DNA from 4 places in the Sedimentibacter sp. MB35-C1 genome. Region 1 is predicted to be linked to each of the others. Evidence: riboswitches for the same ligand, from Rfam matches in the RefSeq annotation. Region 1 holds a riboswitch; each other region holds the start of a gene.
The links. Region 1 has a riboswitch for thiamine pyrophosphate ahead of thiC (phosphomethylpyrimidine synthase ThiC). Riboswitches for the same ligand answer to the same signal wherever they lie in the genome.
Positions count from the first base shown of each region.

Region 2: linked by a shared signal. The riboswitch ahead of RBQ61_RS17205 (thiamine-binding protein) and the one ahead of thiC (phosphomethylpyrimidine synthase ThiC) in region 1 are both predicted to bind thiamine pyrophosphate.
Region 3: linked by a shared signal. The riboswitch ahead of thiW (energy coupling factor transporter S component ThiW) and the one ahead of thiC (phosphomethylpyrimidine synthase ThiC) in region 1 are both predicted to bind thiamine pyrophosphate.
Region 4: linked by a shared signal. The riboswitch ahead of cytX (putative hydroxymethylpyrimidine transporter CytX) and the one ahead of thiC (phosphomethylpyrimidine synthase ThiC) in region 1 are both predicted to bind thiamine pyrophosphate.

Region 1 covers NZ_CP133188.1:2,417,448-2,423,479, forward strand. Annotated here, with positions in the region: gene RBQ61_RS11575 (DUF3048 domain-containing protein) at 1-602, opposite strand, end outside; gene ybeY (rRNA maturation RNase YbeY) at 613-1,062, opposite strand; gene RBQ61_RS11585 (PhoH family protein) at 1,055-2,020, opposite strand; gene RBQ61_RS11590 (sporulation protein YqfD) at 2,039-3,247, opposite strand; gene RBQ61_RS11595 (YabP/YqfC family sporulation protein) at 3,250-3,531, opposite strand; TPP riboswitch at 3,750-3,848, shown strand; gene thiC (phosphomethylpyrimidine synthase ThiC) at 3,952-5,256, shown strand; gene RBQ61_RS11605 (hypothetical protein) at 5,349-5,720, opposite strand.
Region 2 covers NZ_CP133188.1:3,536,804-3,542,835, reverse strand. Annotated here, with positions in the region: gene RBQ61_RS17220 (low specificity L-threonine aldolase) at 1-643, opposite strand, end outside; gene RBQ61_RS17215 (GNAT family N-acetyltransferase) at 869-1,561, shown strand; gene RBQ61_RS17210 (DUF362 domain-containing protein) at 2,038-3,144, shown strand; TPP riboswitch at 3,193-3,323, shown strand; gene RBQ61_RS17205 (thiamine-binding protein) at 3,402-3,698, shown strand; gene RBQ61_RS17200 (ABC transporter permease) at 3,667-4,443, shown strand; gene RBQ61_RS17195 (ABC transporter substrate-binding protein) at 4,461-5,486, shown strand; gene RBQ61_RS17190 (ABC transporter ATP-binding protein) at 5,513-6,032, shown strand, end outside.
Region 3 covers NZ_CP133188.1:2,160,765-2,166,796, reverse strand. Annotated here, with positions in the region: gene thiE (thiamine phosphate synthase) at 1-546, opposite strand, end outside; gene thiM (hydroxyethylthiazole kinase) at 543-1,361, opposite strand; gene thiW (energy coupling factor transporter S component ThiW) at 1,324-1,875, opposite strand; TPP riboswitch at 2,162-2,267, opposite strand; gene RBQ61_RS10335 (ABC transporter ATP-binding protein) at 2,336-3,373, opposite strand; gene RBQ61_RS10330 (iron ABC transporter permease) at 3,363-4,967, opposite strand; gene RBQ61_RS10325 (ABC transporter substrate-binding protein) at 5,126-6,032, opposite strand, start outside.
Region 4 covers NZ_CP133188.1:2,266,049-2,272,080, reverse strand. Annotated here, with positions in the region: gene thiM (hydroxyethylthiazole kinase) at 1-652, opposite strand, end outside; gene RBQ61_RS10835 (HAD family phosphatase) at 706-1,347, opposite strand; gene cytX (putative hydroxymethylpyrimidine transporter CytX) at 1,362-2,540, opposite strand; TPP riboswitch at 2,594-2,696, opposite strand; gene RBQ61_RS10825 (M18 family aminopeptidase) at 2,749-4,068, opposite strand; gene RBQ61_RS10820 (ferritin family protein) at 4,255-4,752, shown strand; gene RBQ61_RS10815 (Na+/H+ antiporter NhaC family protein) at 4,794-6,032, opposite strand, start outside.

The DNA of each region.
Region 1 (6,032 bases):
CCCAGTCTTTCCGATTCGTCTCGGATGGATTGCAAAGTTGTGTACATATTGTGGGGAGCAAACTTTCCCGTATCGTTGTAGCGCCACATAGCGCCTGAATACAGTCCGTCTACTTCTGCAGTGCCCAGTCTTCTTATTTCTGAAAAAGCCTCCTCACTTCCGCCAACATGCACAAACACAGCATCATTTTCCATTGCGTAATAAATTATATAAGGCCTTGCACTTCTTACCGGCCCTACAAGCTCAGGTTCCTTTGCCAGATACACAGCAAGGTATCTTGTATATGGATACTCTACCTCAAACTCATAGACTATTTCCGCGTCCTTCAATCCCGACTGCCACCTAGCATCAGGATGATTGTCCAATGACAGGGCTACAGGTCTTTTAGACAATTCTTCAGGGTAATATTTCAAGCCGTCAAGAGGGGAAGCAATCTTGTTTGGGTCATCCTCCTGCTTTTCTGTTTCTTCTGTTTTTAGTATTTTTTCCTCTTCTGCCGGTGCTTCCGACTTCTCGGCATCCTGCGGTACAGACGTTCTGCTGCTGCAGGATACAGCAAAGACCATGACTAAAACCATTATATAAGACAGTATTTTTTTCATAAACAATTCCTTATTTATATATTTTAAGCCTTTTCATAATATCTTTTTCTTTTGAGCGCATTTCTTCCTTTTCGGATGCATTCATATGGTCATATCCTAACAGATGAAGCATGCTGTGCACTGACAGGTACAGCATTTCTCTTTCCAGACTGTGGCCGAAATCATTGGCTTGTTCAATTATTTTCTGAGTTGAAAGCACAATGTCACCAAGTATAATAACTCCGTTAAATTCGTCATCATCCATTGGAAATGACAATACATCTGTTTCTGAGTCAACATTCCTGTAATCTCTGTTAAGTTCCTTTATTTCATCGTTGGTAACGAAGGAAACACTCACCTCGTAGTCTCCCTCACACCCTTCTTCTTCAAGCACAGCATCTACAGCCTTTTCAATAGCCTTCATATTTTCGTCTGTAATTTCCATTACATCCTGTCTGTTATCAAATAATACATTAATCATTTTTTCCCTCGTATCTTTCGTATGCTTTAATTATGTCTTGAACTAGCTTATGTCTTACAACGTCTGTAGTGTTAAAATACATGAATCCTATATCTTCAATATCTTTTAAAATCCTTGCAACGGTCTTAAGTCCGGACTTCTTTCCAGCAGGAAGGTCTATCTGGGTAATGTCCCCCGTTATGACTGCTTTCGATCCGTAGCCTATACGCGTCAAAAACATCTTCATCTGCTCATTTGTTGTGTTTTGAGCCTCATCAAGAATGATGAAGGACGAATCTAGAGTACGACCTCTCATATATGCGAGTGGAGCAACTTCAATAAGCTGCTTTTCTACGTTTTTTAGGTAATTTTCAGGTCCCATTATGTCAAACAGAGCGTCATAAAGGGGTCTAAGATATGGATCAACCTTGTCTTGCAGATCACCTGGCAGAAATCCCAGTTTTTCTCCTGCTTCCACCGCAGGCCTTGTGAGAATTATCCTGTCAACTTCTTTTTTTCTGAAAGAATTTACTGCTGCGGCAACTGCCAGATAAGTTTTTCCTGTACCGGCAGGGCCAATTCCAAATGTTATATCCTTCCTGTTTATAATATCCATGTATCTCTTCTGCCCCACTGTTTTAGGTTTAATAATTCTACCCGATGCGGTGGTGACAATTACGTCTTTTAATACTTCACTATAGTCTATACCGGAATTTGAATTGTTTGCTTCAATTAAATAAACTACCTTCTGGTCGCTTATCTCTCCTTCCGTGTCAATTACATTAATCATGTCTTTTAATATCTTAACGACTGCTTCTGTTTTCTTCTTATCTCCTGTAACCTTGATGACACCGCTTCTTATAAGTATATTGACGTCAAAATAGCTTTTTATTATTTTAATATTTTTGTCATGAATTCCTAAAAGCTTTATAAGGTTATCTTCATTTGCCATTAAAACATTTTCTTCGTACAGCTCCATTAATCCTCCTAGAATAATCTATGTTGTTCCATCTTCGTTGTCGGCGGGCATCATTGGATACAATCTTACCTTTTCGCCTATGTCTTCGATAATTTCAATTTGCGCCCTGAGATAGTAATATTTTTCATCCTCTAAAAAATTTATGGATGATTTCAGTATTTTAGCATCAGCGCCGCATTTTTTCAATAGATCATCGTACATATTAACAGTCATAGTGTTTTTTGCTGTAGCTTCATCTATTTCAAACGGTTTGAGCTCCTGTTCATAGTATGTTCCTTTTACAAGCGCAATATCAGATAAATTTGAAATTATCGGTATGTTAATTATTTTCTCCCTATAATTATAATTTTCATAGGGATCTTTGTCACCTATTATTTTAATACCATTGCCATTTATTTGCAAGTAATAAACATTTTTACTTTTGTTTGTAGCTGTTTCAATTTCCCTGAGCTTTTCCTCCTTCATTTCAAAATTGTAATATGTCTTGCCGTAGATAGTTCCTTCAGAAGGGACCATCATAAATTCATCGGAATTTTTATTTTTGACCATTCCCATAACCAAAGTCTGCCCTTCATAAACTACGTCCCCTTCCTTGACTACAGGTTGGCCGCTCTTTGCTATCACTTTATTTATTATGGCATTTTTAACTGAAATAATGCTTGATGGCTCGTTGGTTTTTATTTCTGCCTTTTCAGGAGTTTTTTCTTTCACAAATATTATTAAATTTGATCCTTCTATATACACCTCAACAAATTTAAAATTTTCAAACTTGCTGTAAAGAAGAGTCTCTATTTTTTTAGCTTTTATTTCTGTGTGAGCAATAGGAATTTTTATGCTGTTTTCGTCCAAAGTCCTCATTATTTCTTTAGCTGTAAGATTTGTTGTACCTACAATCTGCACGCTCCATACCAGAGATGATATTATGTAAAGGCATATAAAAAGAATAAAAAGCCCAACAATAAAGCCTTTGCGAACTCTTAATTTTCTGAGTTTTAATGCAAAACCTTTTTTGCTGACTGCCTCTGTCTTTGTTTCTCGCAATATTTCTTCATACTTTCTGTAATCTTCATATGAAATTTTAAACCTAACGGATTCCTCGTTTTTTTCTACATCCCACATTCGAATGCCTTTTCTTCGGAGTAAATTTATTATTTTTTCGCAGTTAGATGCCTTAAGCCGCACTACAACATAGCCTCTCAATAAATACATCAACTTAAATATAAGCATACTTACTCCTTCTTGCCAAATATAATTTGATTGATATTTCCTCTTATAATTACATTATAGTTATTTATCTCTTCTATCTTAAATTTCGATCCCTTTATCAAAATGGTGTTTTCTGCAGTCTTTATCCCAACCTCATCATTTTCGTATACAGTCATACCCAAATGGTTTTCAATTATGACTTTTTTATTTCCATGCATTTTTAAATCAAAATTGTCCGACAATGCATCATTGGGGATTTCTAAATCATCCGCCAGCTTGCTCCTAAGGTTGTTAAATTTTCCCATACATACCTCCTTATGGCTTGATCATGCTTAAACATGAGAGTTGTCTTATAATAAATTATGCATAGGTAACTTGTACTATGATAACACCTGTGGGCATCTTTTTAAATATATAATCAAAGCAGCAATTGTATAAAATTATTAATTATTTCTGATTTTGGTGATAATTTTATTGGCAGATATTTGTTAAATGTTGACACACATTTAATATGATAGTAAAATATAAACAGCAGGGGAACTGGATTCAGTTGAGAAGGTTAAAACCTAACCCTTTGAACCTGACGGTTAACACCGTGGTAGGGAGCGATATTGCTATTATTTATAACGCTTGCCTTTCAGGTGGGCGTTTTTTATTTGCCCCCAATATTCCCAGGCTCTGCCAGCCTAAAAATATAGGCTGAAACCAAAATAACGGAGGTATTCATGAAGTACAAAACACAGATGGAAGCAGCAAAAAAAGGATTTATTACTAAGGAAATGAAAGTCGTTGCAGAGAAAGAAGGCATGCAGGCTGATAAGCTTTGTCAGTTGGTAGCGTGCGGCCAGGTAGCAATTCCGGCAAATATTTATCACACTTCTCTGTCACCTGAGGGAATAGGGACCGGACTTAAAACCAAAATTAATGTAAATTTGGGTATTTCAGGAGATTGCAAGGATTACAGCCTAGAAATTGAAAAAGCCAAATTATCGCTGAAATTCGGATGCGAATCAATAATGGATTTGAGTAACTACGGAAAAACAAATTCCTTTCGCAAAGAGTTAATTGCAATGTCCGGTGCTATGATAGGAACAGTACCTATGTATGATGCGGTGGGCTATCTTGAAAAAGAGTTGTCTGAAATATCCGCTCAGGACTTTTTTAGTGTCGTTGAAGCTCATGCAAAGGAAGGCGTTGATTTTATGACGATACATGCCGGCATAAACCGACGTGCCATAGAATCCCTAAAGCGAGAAAAACGTCTTACAAATATAGTGTCAAGAGGCGGCTCTCTATTGTTTGCTTGGATGGAAATGACAGGAAACGAAAATCCGTTTTTTGAATATTATGATGATTTGCTAGGTATACTCAGAGAATATGATGTTACCATAAGCCTTGGTGATGCCCTGAGACCAGGATCTATTGCAGATAGTACCGATGCTGCTCAAATCAGTGAGCTGATTGAAATAGGCAATTTAACAAAACGTGCGTGGGAACAAGATGTTCAGGTGATGGTTGAAGGTCCGGGACATATGGCCATGAATGAAATTGCCGCCAATATGACTCTTCAAAAGCGTATTTGCCACAATGCTCCGTTTTATGTGCTTGGACCTATTGTAACAGACATTGCTCCAGGATATGATCATATAACTTCAGCCATTGGCGGTGCAATTGCTGCGGCAAACGGAGCTGATTTTCTTTGCTACGTTACTCCGGCTGAACACCTGCGTCTGCCGGATCTTGACGATGTTAGAGAAGGAATAGCTGCCAGCAAAATTGCTGCTCATGCTGCTGACATCGCAAAGGGAATCCCAGGGTCAAGAGATATGGACAATCGAATGAGTGATGCACGCAGAAGGATAGATTGGGAAGAAATGTTTTCGCTTGCCTTAGACGGAGAAAAAGCGAGAAAATATTTTGAAAGCACACCTCCTTCGGACAAGAACAGCTGCTCAATGTGCGGAAAAATGTGTGCAATGCGTACAACAAACCACATATTAGAGGGAAAAAAGGTAGAACTCTGTAAATAATTTGAAAATAACAGGAGGTTTTTTAGAAAGAAATTTCTAAAAAACCTCCTGTAGCTTACACGCTTTTTTTAACTCCGATTTGCCCTCTGTTTTCAATTATATAGTCTCCGGCTTTGTATATTCACTGGCTTTATTTCATCATGGTTATAAGTGATATATACATATGTACTATTGGCATCATTTATGTTTTCCGGTGTAATTTTAGTATTCAACAACTTACTCAGCAAAGCAGAACTTGTTTCCGACCTTATTACCTCTAGGTTGCTTAAAGCAATATCAATATTTTTTAATTTATCCGGTGATATTGAGCTCGCCCCTAAATAATCTGTTGAAGCAGATGAAAGATTATCTATTAAGACTTTGTATGCTGAGTTTACAGTAAATGTAAAAATATTGACAGATAAAATAAAAATGATTATTGAACATATTAAAATTACAAAGCTTTTTTTATTTTCTTTGCTCATCCTCTGTCCCCCTTGTTTTTCAATTACATTTAAATGTATCTTCATAGAATGTAGCTGACTGTTAATAATGTAAGTCCCAGGACAGACATGAAAATTTTTCTTCGCTGCCTCCCCTGTAGATTATCGTAAGAATATTAAATTTTAACAAATAATTCCCCTCATATAATATATGACGAAAGGCAGTAAAAAAAGTTTCAAATTTTTTCATATTTTTTTATAAATGTTATTTATTTACTTTTATTTTAAAAAACTTTATTAATGCAAAATAAGGTAATTCCCTAAAAAAATTCAGGGAAAAATATCCCTGAATTT
Region 2 (6,032 bases), 1.1 Mb from region 1:
CAGCTTCACCACACAAGGCTCCAACCTTTGTACCGCCAATATAAAAAGCATCACAGAGTTTAGCGATGTCAGGTAATGTAACATCTGTGTTTTTGCTCATTAGTCCATACCCTAAGCGTGCTCCGTCCAAATATAATGGTAAATCATATTTACTGCATATTTGAGAAATAGATTGAAGCTCTTTCAAACTGTAAAGAGTTCCGTATTCCGTAGGGTGTGAAATGTAAACCATGCCTGGGAAAACCATGTGTTCATGATTTTCGTCTGCGTAAAAAGTTTTGATGTAATTAAGAAGAGTGTCTGCTTGTAACTTGCCGTGCACGTGAGGAATTTCAAGGACCTTATGACCGGTAAATTCAATTGCGCCGGCTTCATGAACGCTTATGTGACCGGATGTAGCTGCAATTACTCCCTCATACTGTTGAAGGACGGCATCAATTACTGTCTGATTGGTTTGTGTACCTCCAACTAGGAAATAAATATCCGCACTAGGACATTGGCAAAGTGTTTTGATCTTTTCTTTTGCTTCAGTGCAGTATTTATCATTACCGTAACCGGATAGCTTTTCCATATTTGTTTCAAAGAGTCTTTGCAATACTTTTTCATGAGCGCCTTCGGTATAATCGCTTTCAAATGTCAACATATAATGTAATCCTCCTTGCAAGGTTTATAATTGGTTTGTATAAAATTTATTTTATCATATACAGGATAAATTATCAACCAAATGACTTGTGGCGCACTTTGCAAACTGAACTTTATGTGTTGTATAATGAATGACGGAAAATATTTCTTTTATAAAACAAAATAAAATATTATAATGATTTTAACAATATAACACAATAGATTAATTTTACACGAGGTACAAAATATGAATGATATAACAATTAAGTACTTAATGAAAAAACCATTGCTTCACATGGGCATGATTGAGGCTATACGAAGAAATACAGCTGACATAATACATTCAGATAATCATGGCATGCTTATAAAAGAGAAAAAGAGCAACGCCTATATGATAACTGCGGATAATTTTGATAAAGGAAAAGAATTGGTTGGGAAAATACCTAATTGCAGCCTTATAGTGTTACATCAGGGGTTTATGGTAGATTATATTATGAATAAGTTCGGCCTAACACACAAAATAGAAGTTGTTCAGGCTGTGTACATGAAAAAAGAAAAGATTCATGAAAATAATGTATTGGAAATAAGAAAGTTTACTCCAAGACAAATATCAGTGGTATTGGAAAACTACCACATGCTGTCTTATGATGAGATTAAAGAAATATTAGACAACGGCAATTTGTTTGGTGGATACAAAAATGGGACACTTGTAGGTTTTGTTGGGATCCACTTGGAAGGAAGCATTGGGCTGTTAGAAATATTTCCCCAATACCGACAGCTTGGCTATGGAACAATACTTGAAAGCTATCTGGTAAACAGAATGCTTGAAAAAGATTTGGTTCCTTTTGGACAAATTGAAAAAGACAATGTAAAATCAATAAACTTGCAAAGAAAACTTGGATTTGAAATATCCCAGGATGTGTTGTATTGGATGGAATAGACTAAAATAATTATTATTCATAAATACGCATATACTTTAGTCCGCATATCGAAAATATAAAACGTTGGAATTGGAATGAAAAGCCGTTTTGATTATTGCTTAAATCATCTAATTTTGCTCCTCGTGTATGTAAAGTATATGTTTTTGAGATTTGCTTTTTTTATTTTTTGAATATTTTTACAGTTTGTTTTCTTTATTTATTTTCAAGTACATACTATGCCATTATAATGGTTTTGTTACGATTGCCCTAAAACCCGGGGTAAAGTTCATTTTGCGGACGTACTTTATTAATAATAGAAGGGTTTAAATTATGGTTCAAATTAACTTTTATGATGGAAATAATTTACTTAATAATAAATAAATCGTTTATTTACTTGATAATATATGGTATTATTAATGTGTATCGGCCGTTGAATATGAATTAAATACAGCGGCTTATTTTACTGAATACAGAAAACTTGGATGGTGGTGCTTATATGGAAAAATCAAAGGTATATTTTACAAATATGCATACGACTTCGCATGAGAACCTGCAGCAGAAGTTGAAGCGTCTTATTGAGGCGGCTGGGATGAATAAAATTGATTTTGATAGAAAGTATGCGGCAATAAAGATACATTTCGGAGAACCTGGCAATCTTGCGTATTTGCGTCCTAATTACGCAAAGACTGTTGCGGATATGGTAAAAGAGCTTGGAGGCAAGCCGTTTTTAACAGATTGCAACACTCTGTATGTAGGAGGAAGGAAAAATGCGCTGGATCATTTAGAATCTGCATATATTAATGGATTTTCGCCGTTTTCAACAGGATGCCATGTAATTATAGCGGACGGCTTGAAAGGTACTGACGAGTCGCTTGTACCAGTAGAGGGAGCAGAATATGTAAAAGAGGCGAAAATAGGGCGTGCTGTAATGGATGCCGATGTGTTTATTTCGCTGAACCATTTTAAAGGGCATGAGCTTACAGGCTTTGGGGGAGCTATAAAAAACATAGGAATGGGTTGTGGTTCACGCGCTGGTAAGATGGAAATGCACAGCAGCGGAAAGCCTAGAATTTCTCAGAGAAAGTGTATAGGATGCGGTTCGTGTGCAAAGAACTGTGCTCACGGTGCTATTACGTTGACCGAGCGCAAGGCTTCCATCAATCATGATAAGTGCGTGGGTTGTGGCAGATGCATAGGCGTCTGTCCCGTTGATGCGGTTAAGTCTGCTTCGGATGAATCCAACTATATTCTTAACAAAAAAATTGCTGAATACACTGCAGCGGTTTTGAGGGGAAGACCTCATTTTCACATAAGCTTGGTTATTGACGTTTCACCTTATTGTGATTGTCACAGTGAGAATGATATACCCATAGTTCCTGATGTGGGAATGTTCGCATCTTTTGATCCGGTTGCTCTGGACGTGGCGTGTGCGGATGCAGTTAACCGTCAGACAGCTGTTGAAGGAAGCATGCTTGCTAAAAAAATACATGAACATCATGATCATTTCAAAAATATACATCCCGAAACAGACTGGATGTCTGCAATAGAACATTCTGTGAAGCTGAATCTGGGAAGCAGTGAATATGAACTGATTACTATATGATGTAAGCATAGAGTAAAAAAGGTTGACAATATTTTTTACATGTGCTAATATCATTCTGCGGGGAGCTTAAAGAATTAGGCTGAGATAGAACTACTCAAATGTTCAAAACCCTAAAACAGAACAACTGTTTGGAACCTGACCCAGGTAATGCTGGCGTAGGGATTGTATATATCATTAGGATATTAACCTTAAAGGTTGTTTACAAACCTCTCCGTTACCGGGGAGGTTTTTATTGTATATTATAAGGAGGATTTAAAATGAACGCAAATATTGCTATTCAAGTTTTACCGCATGTTGAATCAGACCAGGAAGTTATACGTATTGTTGACGAGGTAATTGCTTATATTAAAAGTACGGGATTAAATTACTACGTTGGGCCCAGCGAAACTTCAATAGAGGGAGACTATGACCAGCTAATGGAAATCGTAAAAAATTGCCAGTTGGTTGCAGCAAAGGCAGGAGCGCCTAAAGTATCAGCTTACGTTAAAATTGGTTTTGTTCCGGATGGCGGGGTGCTGACTATTGACCAAAAAGTTACAAAACATCATAAATAAAGTATCGCCTGTAATGGCTATAGCCGTTATTTTAGTACTATGGCAGTTTTTATCATCAGCGGGCATTGTACCTAAGTACATGTTGCCGTCTCCTTTTGATGTTGTACTGGCATTTGTAAATGACTTTGACTTGCTGATGGAACATGCCGAAACTACTTTAACTGAAGCATTTTTGGGACTTACGGCAGGGACTGCACTTGGATTTGTAATTGCTGTATTGATGGATAGATTTAATTTATTTTATAAATCTGTATATCCTGTTATTGTGCTGACGCAGACGGTGCCTACCGTTGCCATAGCGCCTCTTTTGGTTCTGTGGATGGGATATGGTATACTGCCTAAAATAACGCTGATTGTTATAATAACCTTTTTCCCAATAACTGTAAGCTTGTTGGAAGGTTTTCGCTCGGCAGATAACGATGCTCTGAATTTATTGAGGGCTATGGGAGCTAATAGGTTTCAATGCTTTATGCACATTAAACTTCCAAATGCTTTGAACCAGTTCTTTTCAGGGCTTAAAATATCGGTGTCCTATTCTGTGGTGGGTGCCGTAGTTTCCGAGTGGCTGGGAGGATTTACAGGCCTTGGGGTGTACATGACGAGGGTAAGAAAGTCATACTCATTTGACAAAATGTTTGCTGTGATATTTTTTATTTCTCTCATAAGCCTAATATTGATGCTTTTGGTATCGTATATGAGAAAACTTGCAATGCCATGGGAAAGAGCAAAAAAAGAAAATAATTAACTAGAAAGGAAAAACAAATGAAAAGCAAAAAAAGAATTGTATTTTGCATAATATCCATATTAATTTTATCAGCGTTGATGCTGACATCATGCAGCTCTAACGAACCTAAAAATGAGGTGGATAACGCTGGTAATGATGAAAAAACAAAATTGAAAATAGTGTTGGACTGGACACCTAATACAAATCACACCGGATTATATGTTGCTCAGTCAAAAGGCTACTTTGCAGAGCAGGGGCTTGAAGCAGAAATACTTCAGCCACCAGAAGGAGGAGCTGATACTTTGGTTGGAGGCGGCGGAGCCGAATTCGGAATTAGTTTTCAGGATACATTAGCTCCTAACAATGCTTCTGAAAATCCAATACCTGTTACAGCAGTTGCTTCTTTAATACAGCATAACACATCAGGTATTATTTCTCTGAAAGAGAACGGAATAGATTCCCCTGCAAAAATGTCAGGTCATACATATGCTACATGGGATATGCCGATAGAGCAAGCCATAATTAAAAAGATTGTAGAAGATGACGACGGAAATTTTGAAGATATAGAAATGGTTCCAAGCACAGTTACAGATGTTATCACTGCTTTGCAGACAGATATAGACACAGTGTGGATATTCTATGCATGGGATGGAATTGCAACAAAGGTTAAGGGACTGGATACAAATTACCTTAATTTTGCCGACTATGGAAAAGAGCTGGACTATTACTGCCCTGTTTTGATAGTTAACGACGAATTTGCAAAAAACAATCCTGAAACTGTTAAAAAAGCATTGACAGCCATTAAAAAAGGATATGAATTTGCTATAGAAAATCCAGAGGAAGCCGCTCAAATTTTATTAGATGCAGCTCCGGAGCTGGATTCAGAGATAGTTAACGAAAGCCAGAAATGGTTAGCTGATCAATATGTTGCAGACGCTGAAAAATGGGGATACATTGACCAGGAAAGATGGGATGCATTCTACGGATGGCTGGTTGAAAACAAATTGGTGGAAAATGAAATCCCTGAGGGAGCAGGATTTACAAACGAATATCTCCCAGAATAGAAAAATATGATTAAGAGGACTTAATGATGAAAAAACTGACTACTAATAACATAACTGTAAGTTATGGAGGCTCTAAAATAATTGAAGACATTTCAATAGAACTGAACGAAGGAGAGATAGTCAGTATATTAGGAGTAAGCGGTGTCGGAAAAACAACACTGTTCAATGTAGTGTCAGGACTGATAAATCCTGATTCGGGAACAGTTGAGATTGATGGGAAAAATATTACGGGAACCACAGGAAATGTAAGTTACATGCTTCAGAAGGATTTGCTGCTGCCGTATAAAACAATAATCGATAATGTTTCTCTCCCGTTGGTAATTAGAGGAGAAAAGAAATCCAAAGCCAGAGATGCCGCTTCTGTATATTTTGATGAGTTTGGGCTGGAAGGAACACAAAATAAGTATCCGAACCAGCTGTCCGGCGGAATGAGACAGAGGGCGGCATTGCTTCGAACATATTTGTTTTCTGATCAGGTTGCACTTTTGGATGAGCCTTTCAGTGCTCTTGACAGCATAACCAAGAGCAGCATGCACCAGTGGTATC
Region 3 (6,032 bases), 260 kb from region 1:
AGAAATTCCCTTTATGGGACTTTCTTTTAGGATATCAATATTATTTATATTCAAACCGCCAATTGCAACAACAGGAATAGGTACTGCTCTGCAAATATCGTTCAATGTGCTAACATCTGTTATACGTGTAGCAACCTTAGTTGTAGTCGGATATATTGCTCCAACTCCCAGATAGTCTGCTCCCTGTTCATATGCCACAAGTGCCTGTTCTACGGTTTTGGCCGTGGCACCTATAATTTTATTTTTTCCCATTAGCTTTCTTGCATAGCTCACGGGAATATCATTTTGTCCCACATGGACTCCCGAAGCATCTGATGCCATTGCTACATCAATTCTGTCATCTATGATAAGAGGTATATTGTATTTGTCTGTAATAATCTTAACATTCAATGCAAGTTTCAAATAATCTCTTCCAGTTAAGTTTTTTTCTCTCAGCTGTATAAGGGTTACCCCACCTTTGCAGGCTTTTTCAACAACATTCAAAAATTCATTCTCTGTTTTTCCTGTGCTGTCCGTAACAAAATACAATGTAGTATCAAATTTCATATGGTTACTTCCTCCAATTTAATAGATTCTTTAATAGATTCATCCGTCAAAGTATAAAGATTATCCAACAATGCTGTTTTAAAACTTCCGGTACCTTTTACGTCTCTGGACAATTCGCCGCTAATTCCCAAAGCTGCCGTACCTAATATTACACCCTCTAATATCCTACCGGATGAAATATAGCTTGCAATTAAAACATTGAGCATACATCCTGTACCGGTTATATGAGACATAATTTCAATACCGTTTTTAATTGAATATGTTTTTCTTCCGTCACTTATTATATCAATTTTTCCGGTAGCAACGACTACCGCCCCTGTGGCCAATGACAGCTCTCTGACAATTTCAGAATTTCTTACTAAAGTATTCGCATTTATTACGTCATCATTTCCGGCATCTATTCCCACAGAATGCGAATCCATATTGCAAAGTGATTTTATTTCTGACATGTTTCCCTTTATTGCAGATGGTTTGTTCTTACATATATATTCCTTGGCATAATTAAGCCTCAAGCTGCTGCACCCTACTCCCACAACATCGATTATTGAAGGAATTTTACTTATAGCTGCCACTTTCCCCGAAAGCATCATAGACTTTATCCTTACATCTGTTATGTTGCCTAAGTTTACAGCTAACGCCTGTGATAACGCCGTTATTTCCTCAACCTCATCAGGATGTTCTGCCATTATGGGCTTGGATCCGGCAGCTAAGACAATATTTGCACAGTCATTGATTGATATGGGATTTGTTATACAATGTATCAGAGGACTGTCTACTTTAATCTGTAACTTTATTTTTAAAAGTTGGTTTATCATAAACATTAACTCCTAAGCTTTTTTGAAATTTCAGTAACATTCCGTTCCTACTTAAAGCCTTCAACAATATGTATGCTGCCATACCTCCCATTATTGTAGCTGTTATAAATGAAGGAACGTAAAACATCCATGTAAGGCCTGTTCTGCCCCATATCAATGCCATTACAGGATATGAGACAATTGCCCCAATAACACCTGTACCAAATATTTCACCTATAACGGCAAATATTATTTTACCATTTGAAATTCGATAAAAAATTCCGGAAAGAAACGCACCGAATACTGCGCCTGTAAGAGCAAGCGGAGGGATTCCCATAAATATCATACGTATTATTCCTATCATAACAGCGCAAAGAAGTGAATACCACGGCCCCAGCAATACTGAGCAAACAATATTTATTAGGTGAGCAGTAGGACACAGCCCTTCAACTCTGAGAATCGGTGAAATTACTACTCCGATTGCAACAAGCATGGAAAGGACTACAGTTTTGAACAGTGAAGATTTTCTTGTCATTTTTTAAACCTCTCTTAAGATAAAATTCTCTGAAACATATGAAAGGTTCTAGGCATGACAAAACAGCGACTTAAAACCTGTGCAAATTATTTCAGGCCGGTCGAAGCTCAATTGCTCCCTCTCAGTCCGTACACGGACTCCCATCGCTGTTTATTTTTAAACTCTAAAGACTCAGGCCCAGGGCGCTCCCCCTTTGCCTGATGATAACAAATCTGTCTCAAAGCTATAATAAAGAATTTATAAAAAATAAAAAATGCGAAATACCAACACGATATTTCACATTAATCTAAGCTCAATGCATTATCCCTACGTTGGCATTATCCAAATCAGGTTATTAGGGTCGAAGTATAAATACTTCCTCTCAGCCTGTTACGGCTCCCCTTATTTCTTATATAAATTTTAGCATATATAAATAGCTTTGTCAAAAAATTTATAGCTAAACAATGCTTGTAGAAAAGATTTACTGCTCTTTTAGTATAACCACATCATTTTCTCCGAAGGATACAAATATCTTTTCTCCAACACCTAAAGTATGATGTTCCGACGCATTAAGCTCATCAAGAGAAATATTCATATCTCCAATTTTTATCTGGCAACGGGTTATAAGTCCCAATTCTTCTTTAAAATCAATCACACCTTCAATACCGTCTTTGTCTATGTGAAGATGTTCCGGACGAATCATCGCAGTAACTGTTTCACCAATTATATCATTTTCAATATTTATTTTTTTGTTAAGAACATTTATATATTTCTTATCGCTATCACTTTGTACTTGACAGTTAAATAAATTTGCCTGACCAACAAAACTTGCTACAAAGGAATTTTTAGGATTTCTGTAAATTTCATTTGGTGATGCGCACTGCTGTATTTCTCCTTTGTTCATAACCGTAATGCGGTCTGCAATGGACATAGCCTCTTCCTGGTCATGGGTTACATAGATACTTGTAATACCCAGCTCTCGCTGCAGCTTTTTGATGCTTTGCCTCATAGACACTCTTAATTTTTCATCAAGATTTGATAGAGGTTCATCAAATAATAGTATGTCAGGCTTTATTACCAAAGCGCGAGCCAATGCCACCCTTTGTCTTTGACCTCCTGATAGTTCCTGTATCTTTCTTTTTTCTAAACCTTCCAGCTCCACACTTTTTATTATTTTTGCTACCATTTCATTAATTTTAGAAGTGGGAAGTTTTCTAACTTTCAATCCAAAAGATATATTCTCTTCAACATTTAAATGAGGAAATAATGCATAGTTTTGAAAAACCATTGCCGTATTTCTTTTTTGCGGTGGAAAACTACTTACATCAACATCATTAAAAAGTATTCTTCCTTGGGTTCTTGAAATAAGACCTGCAATCATTCGTAACAAAGTTGTTTTTCCGCAGCCCGACGGTCCTAGTAGTACCATTATTTCTCCGTCTTCAATTTCCATAGAAACATCTTTAACAACCTGAGTGCTTTCATAAGTCTTACATATGTTCTCCAATTTAATTTTCATGCTGAATCACCCCCTTAAACTTATCTGTAATACTTTTTCTGTTAAGAATAACATAAAACACTCCCATTAAAGCCAATGTAACAAAGGACAGCAACAGTGCCAATGTAGCAGGAACTCCTATTGCAGAATGAGTTATTGATTGAAATATAACCTGTACTGCAACTTTGTTCTTTGGAAGTATTAAAAATATTATGGCACCTAAAGTTGTCATTGTACTTGAAAATATTTTTAAATATGATGCAGCGACAGCTTCCGTAAGAAGAGGCATAAGCACAAGCCTGAATGTTTTTATTTTACCCGCTCCCAGATTATACGAAGCATCTTCTAGGTCAGGGTCAATGTGTTCCAACAAAGCATATCCTGATTTCATTGCCACATTTAATGATCTTGCTATACATATAAGATATATAATAACACTTGTACCAAGTATAATCCACGGTGACAAGTTTGGTAATATATATTTTCCTATTCCGAATATGGGATACTTGAATGTCACAAGATAGCCTATGCCAAACAAAATACCTGGAACCGCAGCTGGAAAAACGCCTATAAAATCTACAAATACAGGCACTATTATTTTTTTTCTGTTAATTATGTAGGATAATACAACCCCCATAAATGATGCTGTCAAAGCAGTAACAAAGGATAATTTAACACTGTTAACAAATGGCCGAAGGTTCATAGAAAGCGCTTCTCTCACATGGTCTAAGGTCAATGTGTAATCATATCCCCAATTTTTTGTTAATGCTCCAATAACTATGAAGCCAAATTTAATTATAAAAAATGACACAAAGCACAAGGTGCAGAAAATAAGCGCCATTTTTATAGGTTTACTCACATTTTCGTATACTATATCCCTTTCATTAGATGCATCTGAAAAATAGCTTTTTCTAGTGCTGAAATGCCTTTGAGCAAAAAATGCCGCAGCACATGGTATTAACAAAATTATTCCTGAAACTGCTGCACTTTTCATGTTGTACACTCCTGTTATCTGCACATACAAATCTGATGCAAGGGTGGAAAATTTACCCCCTATCATAAGAGGAGTTGTAAAATCAGCCATAGAAGATAAAAAAACAAGCAACGCTGCAGATGTAATTTCAGGAATCATCATTGGGAGAGTTATTTTAAATAGTATGGTACTTTCAGATGCTCCAAGATTTCTGGCTGCCTGCTCAATTGTTGTATCTACATTTTTAATTGAACTAGAAATAAGAATATAGGCATATGTTACCAAAGACAGAACTTGCAAAATAACAATGCCCTGCCATCCGTATGGACTTACGCTTAAATGAAGTATTTTATAAGTTATTAGCCCCCTGCTTCCGAAAAGCATAATAAATGCAATTGCTCCCACAAAAGCAGGATTCACCAAAGGTAACAGCATAAGAACTCTCAATATGCCTATTCCCTTAAATTGCATTCTTCTTAAACAAAATGTTATAATAATTCCAAAAAAAACCGAAATGGCCGTTACAACAGAAGAAACAAACAAACTGTTTCCTAAAAGTTTTATTACTCTGTCTATTAACTTCTGATCAAAAAAAGACAAATCACCTGATATCCCATATATAATTACACTTATAATAGGCAAAAAACAAAAGTAAGTTAAAAAAACAATTAAGAGCATCTGTATTAATTTAATGTAATTAAAATGTCTTATCAAAATATCACTGCTCCTTTAATAATAAACAAGCTGTGAAAAAGAATCTTAAATTCTATGCACAGCTTGTTTATTATATTAATCTAGTTCTATTTGTTAACTCTTTCGTTCCACTTTGAAAGAATCTCATCACGTTCAGATGCGTTGGCTTTGAAATCTGTAGGGAACAGTTCAATTTCTTTAAGGCTTAAAATTCCTTCTGGAGCAGATACATCATCACGTACCAGCAAAGCATTCTGGGCCTTACCTACTTCTTCAAGTCCCTTTGTTGACAACAGCCAATCTATGAACACTTTTGCAGCTTCCGGATTTTTACATCCTGATAGTATTGCAACAGGCTGTGGCCACCATCCTGTACCGTCTTCTGGATAAATTACTTTAACCTGAGGGTTATTTTCTTCCAAACTCTTATCGCCAGTGCCTGCATTTATTCCTACAGCTGCTTCACCTGCAATAACATTTTTACCAGGATCGCTTCCTCTTGCTGTAAAAAATGGTACCTGAGCTATTAATTTGTCAAGATAGTTCCAGCCTTCCTCTTCTCCTCTTGTTTGAAGAATTGCACTAACAGTGTTGTAAGCTGTTCCCGAAGATGCAGGATCAGACATTGAAACCAATCCATTCAGCTCTGGATGAAGCAGGTCGTCCCACTTTGAAGGAATCTCTAATCCAAGCTCTTCTATTATTTCTGTGTTAACAACCCAGTTAACAACTGTAAGAGATGTACCGTACCAATATCCGTCAGCATCTTTCATTCCATCAGCAATATTTTTAGATTCTTCTGATACATATGATTCAAGAAGACCATTTTCTGCTGCACTAATAAATGCATCAGCTCCTCCAGTAAACCAGATATCAGCAACAACTACTCCTGAATCTTTTTCGTTTTGAATTCTTTGCAGAATTTCGCCGTTTTTCATTGTAAGATTTTCAACCTTTATTCCTGTGTCAGCAGTAAATGCATCAAGAACAGGAATAATAGCGTCAGTTACTCCG
Region 4 (6,032 bases), 150 kb from region 1:
TATTATCCCTGTTAGCTCCGCAATAAGCTCCGATTATCGAAGTAAGCATACAACCTGTTCCTGTTATTTTACTCATAGAAGGATGTCCATTTTTAATTACAAAAGCCTTATGCGAATCAGCAACTATATCTATGGCACCTGTAACGGCTATAATCGACGATAAACTCTCGGATAAGCATTTAATGAAATTAACCGCTTCATCTAAGTTTTTTTCTGTTACAGTATCTGCAACATTTGCATCCACCCCTCTTGCGCCGTTTGATTCTGAGCTTCCGACAACCTTGATTTCGGACATGTTGCCTCGTATTACAGAAATTTTAACTTCTCTTAACAGCCTGAATGTAGTCTCAGTTCTTAACTTTGATGCTCCGGCTCCAACAGGGTCAAGTATAACAGGTATATTTATTTCATTTGCTTTTTTACCTGCCTTAATCATAGCTTCTATTGTCCTTGAATTAAGCGTCCCTATATTTATTACCAGAGCATTGCAAATTGAAGTGATTTCTTCAACCTCATCAACATCATCAGCCATTATTGGCGACCCTCCGCAAGCCAGCAGAATATTAGCACAGTCATTTACTGTAACATAATTTGTAATGTTATGTACCAGAGGCACATTATTTTTTACATTGTCTATAATTTCAGAAAACATATTATCTCCTTCCGAATTTAAATTAAGTCATGTATTTTTTCAGAGTTTTTACCCTATATAACCTCTTTAAATGATTCAATATATGAATGACTTATTAATTCAATGTCCTTTCTTTTATGGCTAAAGCAATCATCATATACCCCTACTGTATAAAATCCTGCTTCTCTTGCTGTTATTAATGCAAAATCAGCATCCTCATAGACCGCTATTTCCTGCGGATCTGCATTTAACCTGCTTGCCGCCAGGTAATATATATCCGGTTTGTTTTTCCCAACCCCCACCTCATCGCAGCTGACAATAAAGGAAAAACACTTTAAAACACCATTTCGCTCAAGCGCTGCAGCTGCTAATTTCAAAGGCGAAGCAGTTGCAACACACATGAACACGCCTTCTTTTTTTAATTTTTCTAGATATTCTTTGACATAGGGTTTTAACTTCAGCTCATATCTATACTTATCTTCTATCAGGCTTTTTACTCCCGATATTATTTCCTCAACACTTAAGTTCATTTTAAACCTTTCTATGAAATACTCTGCTGATTCTTCCAAAGACATAGGTGCAATAATTTCGTTCAGGTTTTTCGGAGGCGTAATCTTAAGAAAAGACAAATACTCCTTTCCTATGTTATGCCAAGCAGGCATTGAATCAAGCAATGTGCCATCCATATCAAAAATTGAGTATTTAAACTTCTTCACATAATCCTCCCATCTTATTTTTTAAGATTAAATTTGTCTGCAGCTACACACATTATAACCGAAAGAATCATTACCGGCAACGTACTTCCTATAATTGTATCAGTATTTAAAAATAAACGATACAATATAAATCCTATCCCCCATATAATGAAATTAGTAACATCAACTGATTTTTTCAAGTTGTCCTTTTTTAATATAAAATAATCAGCTATCAAAATAGAAATCATAGGAGCGAAAACCGATCCTATTAAATATAAGAAGTTTTCATATTGTTCAACCGGCGTAAAAACTGCCAGCAAGGTTCCGGATACACATGCCGCAATGGCCATTGTTTTTTCAGGAAGCTTGCTGTTGATAGCATTAAAGCTGACTCCTGCTGAATATACATCCAGAAACGTTGTTGTAACTGTTGAAAATAAAATAATCAGCACTCCCATTAACCCGAATCCTACTTTTAGCATCATCGCAGCAATATCACTTTCGCCAGTATATAACGCTGCTCCAAGGCCTATTGAGTACATAAATACACTTCCTATAAAATACGTAATTACACTTGCACGTGCAGCCACTTTAGGATGCTTGGCATTTTTAGTATAGTCAGAAATTAAAGGAAGCCATGACAATGGCATAGCTATTGAAAGTTCAATTGCCATACCGAAACTCATGCTGCCTGCCACTTCTGCCTGTTCTGTACCACTGAATACAGTAAAGCCTAAAAGTACAGTAAGAATAAACAATCCACCTATTGTAAAGATGTTTATCTTCTCCAAATTTTTATACCCAATCACAACCCATAATAAAATTATTGCTCCGATTATAAAGCTCCAGATTATATCGGATTGGGCTCCTGCACCAGAGTTAAGCATTATTCCCATTGCCTTAGACCCCTGCATTATCATTACAGCTGTCCAACCGACCAACTGTAACACATTGAGCAACGCAAAAAACTTTCTTCCCTGAACGCCGAATGAAAATCCTACGGATTCCATAGAAGATTTTTTGCTTTCCGCCCCTATAATCCCTGAATAATACAATAGTATACATCCGATTATATGACCTATTACTATTGCAATAAAACCTTTTTCAAACCCCAGTGGTACAAATAGTGTTCCTGTGTAAATTTCCGCAATGGATATTGCTGCACCAAACCAAAGTAATCCATTGCTTAATGTTGATGTTTTGTAACTTTCCATAATATAATTCCTTTCATTAAAAATGGGATATGCCGACATGCGGTATATCCCATTTACTTACATAAACAGTTCCCTACGTTGGCATTATCCAAATCAGGTACGGTCGAAACTTTCAGTTTCCTCTCAGCCTATTATTAAGCTCCCGCTTTGTGATTATTAATTTTACTATATTATAATACTAATACTCTCTAATTGCAAAATATTTTTATCATTTAACAATATTCAATTTCCCTATATCAGTTTGCTCTATGTGTGAATTGAAAAATTCTTTCATTACACAAACCATGCTGTACGTATCCATAATACCGGCAGTTTCATAGGATGAATGCATTGCCAGCTGAGCAAGTCCAACATCAACCGTGTTGATGCTTACATTCAGCGAAGCTATATTGCCAAGTGTACTACCACCAGGCATATCAGAGCGGTTTGAATAATGCTGGTACTTCACTCCTGCATTCTCACACAACAATTGGAATACTGCACAGCTTACAGAATCCGTTGTATATTTCTGATTGGCATTATGCTTAATTACTACACCTTCATTCATATATACGCCATTTGAAGGATCGCTTTTTTCCGGATGGTTCGGGTGAACAGCATGTGCATTATCAGCAGATACCATAAATGAAGAAGCAAGGGCACACAAATATTCTTCATCAGCCTTTCCCAAGCTGGAATTAATTCTTTTCAAAACATCCGGCAGAAATGTGGATGCTGCTCCCTGCTTTGTTCCACTTCCTACTTCCTCATTATCGAAACAGCAGTAAACGCTTACGGATTTTGAATTATATCCCTGCATGAAACCTTTCAGTGTAGCATATGCACATTGAAGATTATCAAGCCTCGGTGATGACAAAAATTCATAACCGCCTCCCCATATGCTGGGTTCCATTCGGTTATACAGATACAAATCCGAACTGATTATATTGTCCTTTTGTACATCCGAAAATTCCGCAACCATATCCATTAAATCGCATTCTCCAGCGCATGAAGACCCATACAAAGGCATAAGATCAACCTGTTCGTTGTATTTCATGGCAGAATTTATTTCTCTGTTAATATGTATGGCCACATTAGGAATAATAACCAAGTCTCTATCTATATTAACAAGCCTTGATTCAATACTATTTCCTTTTTTTATTACAATCCTTCCGGCAGCTGACAGAGGTCTGTCAAACCAAGACGAGTAAATCATTCCTCCATATTTTTCAGTATTAAGCTGTATGTATTTATTTTTTGTCTCAATCTTATAGTTGTCCTTAATTTTAAAGTTAGGTGAATCACCGTGAGAAGCCACAATATTAAAGCTGTACTCTTCCAAATCCTCACCTGTCTTAAAAGCTATTATCGAGGATAAATTCCTTGTAACAAAATATTTTTTTTCCTTTTCAATATCCCATTTTTTTCCCTCGCTCAATTCAGTAAATCCATTAGAAATAAGTTCATTCTTTATTTCTTCAACAGCATGAAATGCACTAGGGCTTTTTTTAATGAAATTCATCATTTCTCTCGATATATCCTTATACAATTTTCCACCTCTGAATTATTAAAATTATCATTTATTTTATGATATCACAAAACTTGTTATAATTAAAGCTTCTTCAAAAATTTATAATTTATATTATATAAATAAATTGGGTATATTTTAAATTAATGTTTAAGATATATATAAATATGGTATATCATAAATATCTTAAGTATTTAGGAGGAAAAAATGTATAAGGAAGAATTATCAATCATATCGCAGGCCGTTCTTAACGAAGTAGAAGGCTATGAATTTTATAAGCTGGCCGCAAATCAAGCAACATCACCAGGAACAAAGGAAGCATTTTTAGAGCTGGCAAATGAAGAGCTAAAACATGCCGATTATCTCAAAACCCTATGGAGTAAGCTATCAAATGGCGATAATTTTACAATTGATGACATACTGGAATCCGGCATTGCAGTTCCGTCACCAGAAATATACAAATGGGAAAAGGTAGACAAAAGTAATGCATCAGTAGCTATGTCAGTTTTTGGGATTGGAATTCAGATGGAAAAAAGCTCAATAGAGTTTTATGAAAATGCTAAGTCAAAGGTTTCATCAAAAGAAAGTAAAGACTTGTTTGATATACTGATTGGCTGGGAAAAAGTACATCTTAATCAATTCACAGAGCAATACGATATATTGAAGGAAGATTGGTGGGCTGAACAAGGCTTCGCACCTTTTTAGTTAAAAAAACATGACCACCGGATGAACCGGTGGTCATGTTTTTATGCAGTTTCCCTATTCTTCTTAATTTTTCCCATGTTATCATTTTGACCTATTCCAAGGAATATTGAAGCAATCATTACTACAAGCATAGCATATCCGTAAAATACATATGGCGCAATATCTACAGCTGCCAAAGGTGCACTGCTGTCAGCTGCAAATCCAAGGGTATAAATTACGGCTGGCGTCCATGGAAGACTGTAAACAAAAGTATTGGACTGAGCATCCAAAAGATTTGCAACTCTGTAAGGACTTATGCCGTGCTTTTCACCTAAAGGCTTAGCAAATGAAGAACCTACAGCCAATACTGCCGGCGCGTTTAATCCCATTAATGCCGAAAGTGAAATTACCATGGCTGATATAGTTAATTCCGCACCTTTTCTTGTATCAGTTACTCTATTTAAAGCGTTTAACAGCTTAACATCTCCATGTCCGTTTCTCATAATAGAAATTGAACCGAAAAGCAACAAAGCTAATACTATAACCTGAATCATACTGCTTAACCCTGTCTGTATAACTCCTCCGATTGTACGATCAAGCCCTGTTCCGGATACGGTAAATATAGCAGGTCTAACTGCATCAACTACATCTATTTGAACAAAATCAAACAAACCTGCCGCCACTCCTGTTATAACTCCTACAACAGATCCAACAACAGTAGCTATTATTATATCTCCTGTCTTTATAGCTACCATAATTGTTACAATTACAGGGATGAACATATACAAAGTATTTGGATTATAAGTAACCGTTCCGGCTGCCGCCCCTGCTGTTGCTTTACTTGCCCCGAAAACTATAAGACAGATAATTGTTATAGCACCTGCAGTAAAGGCATATTTTAATCGAGAACGAACTACACCCGGCACATCAACGCCCTGCGATGTAGCAGAACAAATTGTAGTATCAGAAACCGGAGCAAGATTATCACCAAATGCTCCTCCTGAAATAATGGCACCTGCCACAATAGGAGGATACGCTCCTAACGCCACAGCAGCCGGATATAGTACACCCATCCCTGTTGCTATGGTACCGAATCCGGTCCCTGTTGCAGAAGCAAAAACAGCAGATGCAATAAATGTTATAATTACAAATGCAGTGCTACCTACACCCATATTTGCCGCTACTCCTGCTATTCCCAAAGCCAAACCTGAATCTCTTAAAATTCTAGAAAATACACCGGCAAACAACCAGCATACAACAGGAATTATAGCTTCCTTGCTGGCCATACCTTCAATGATTGC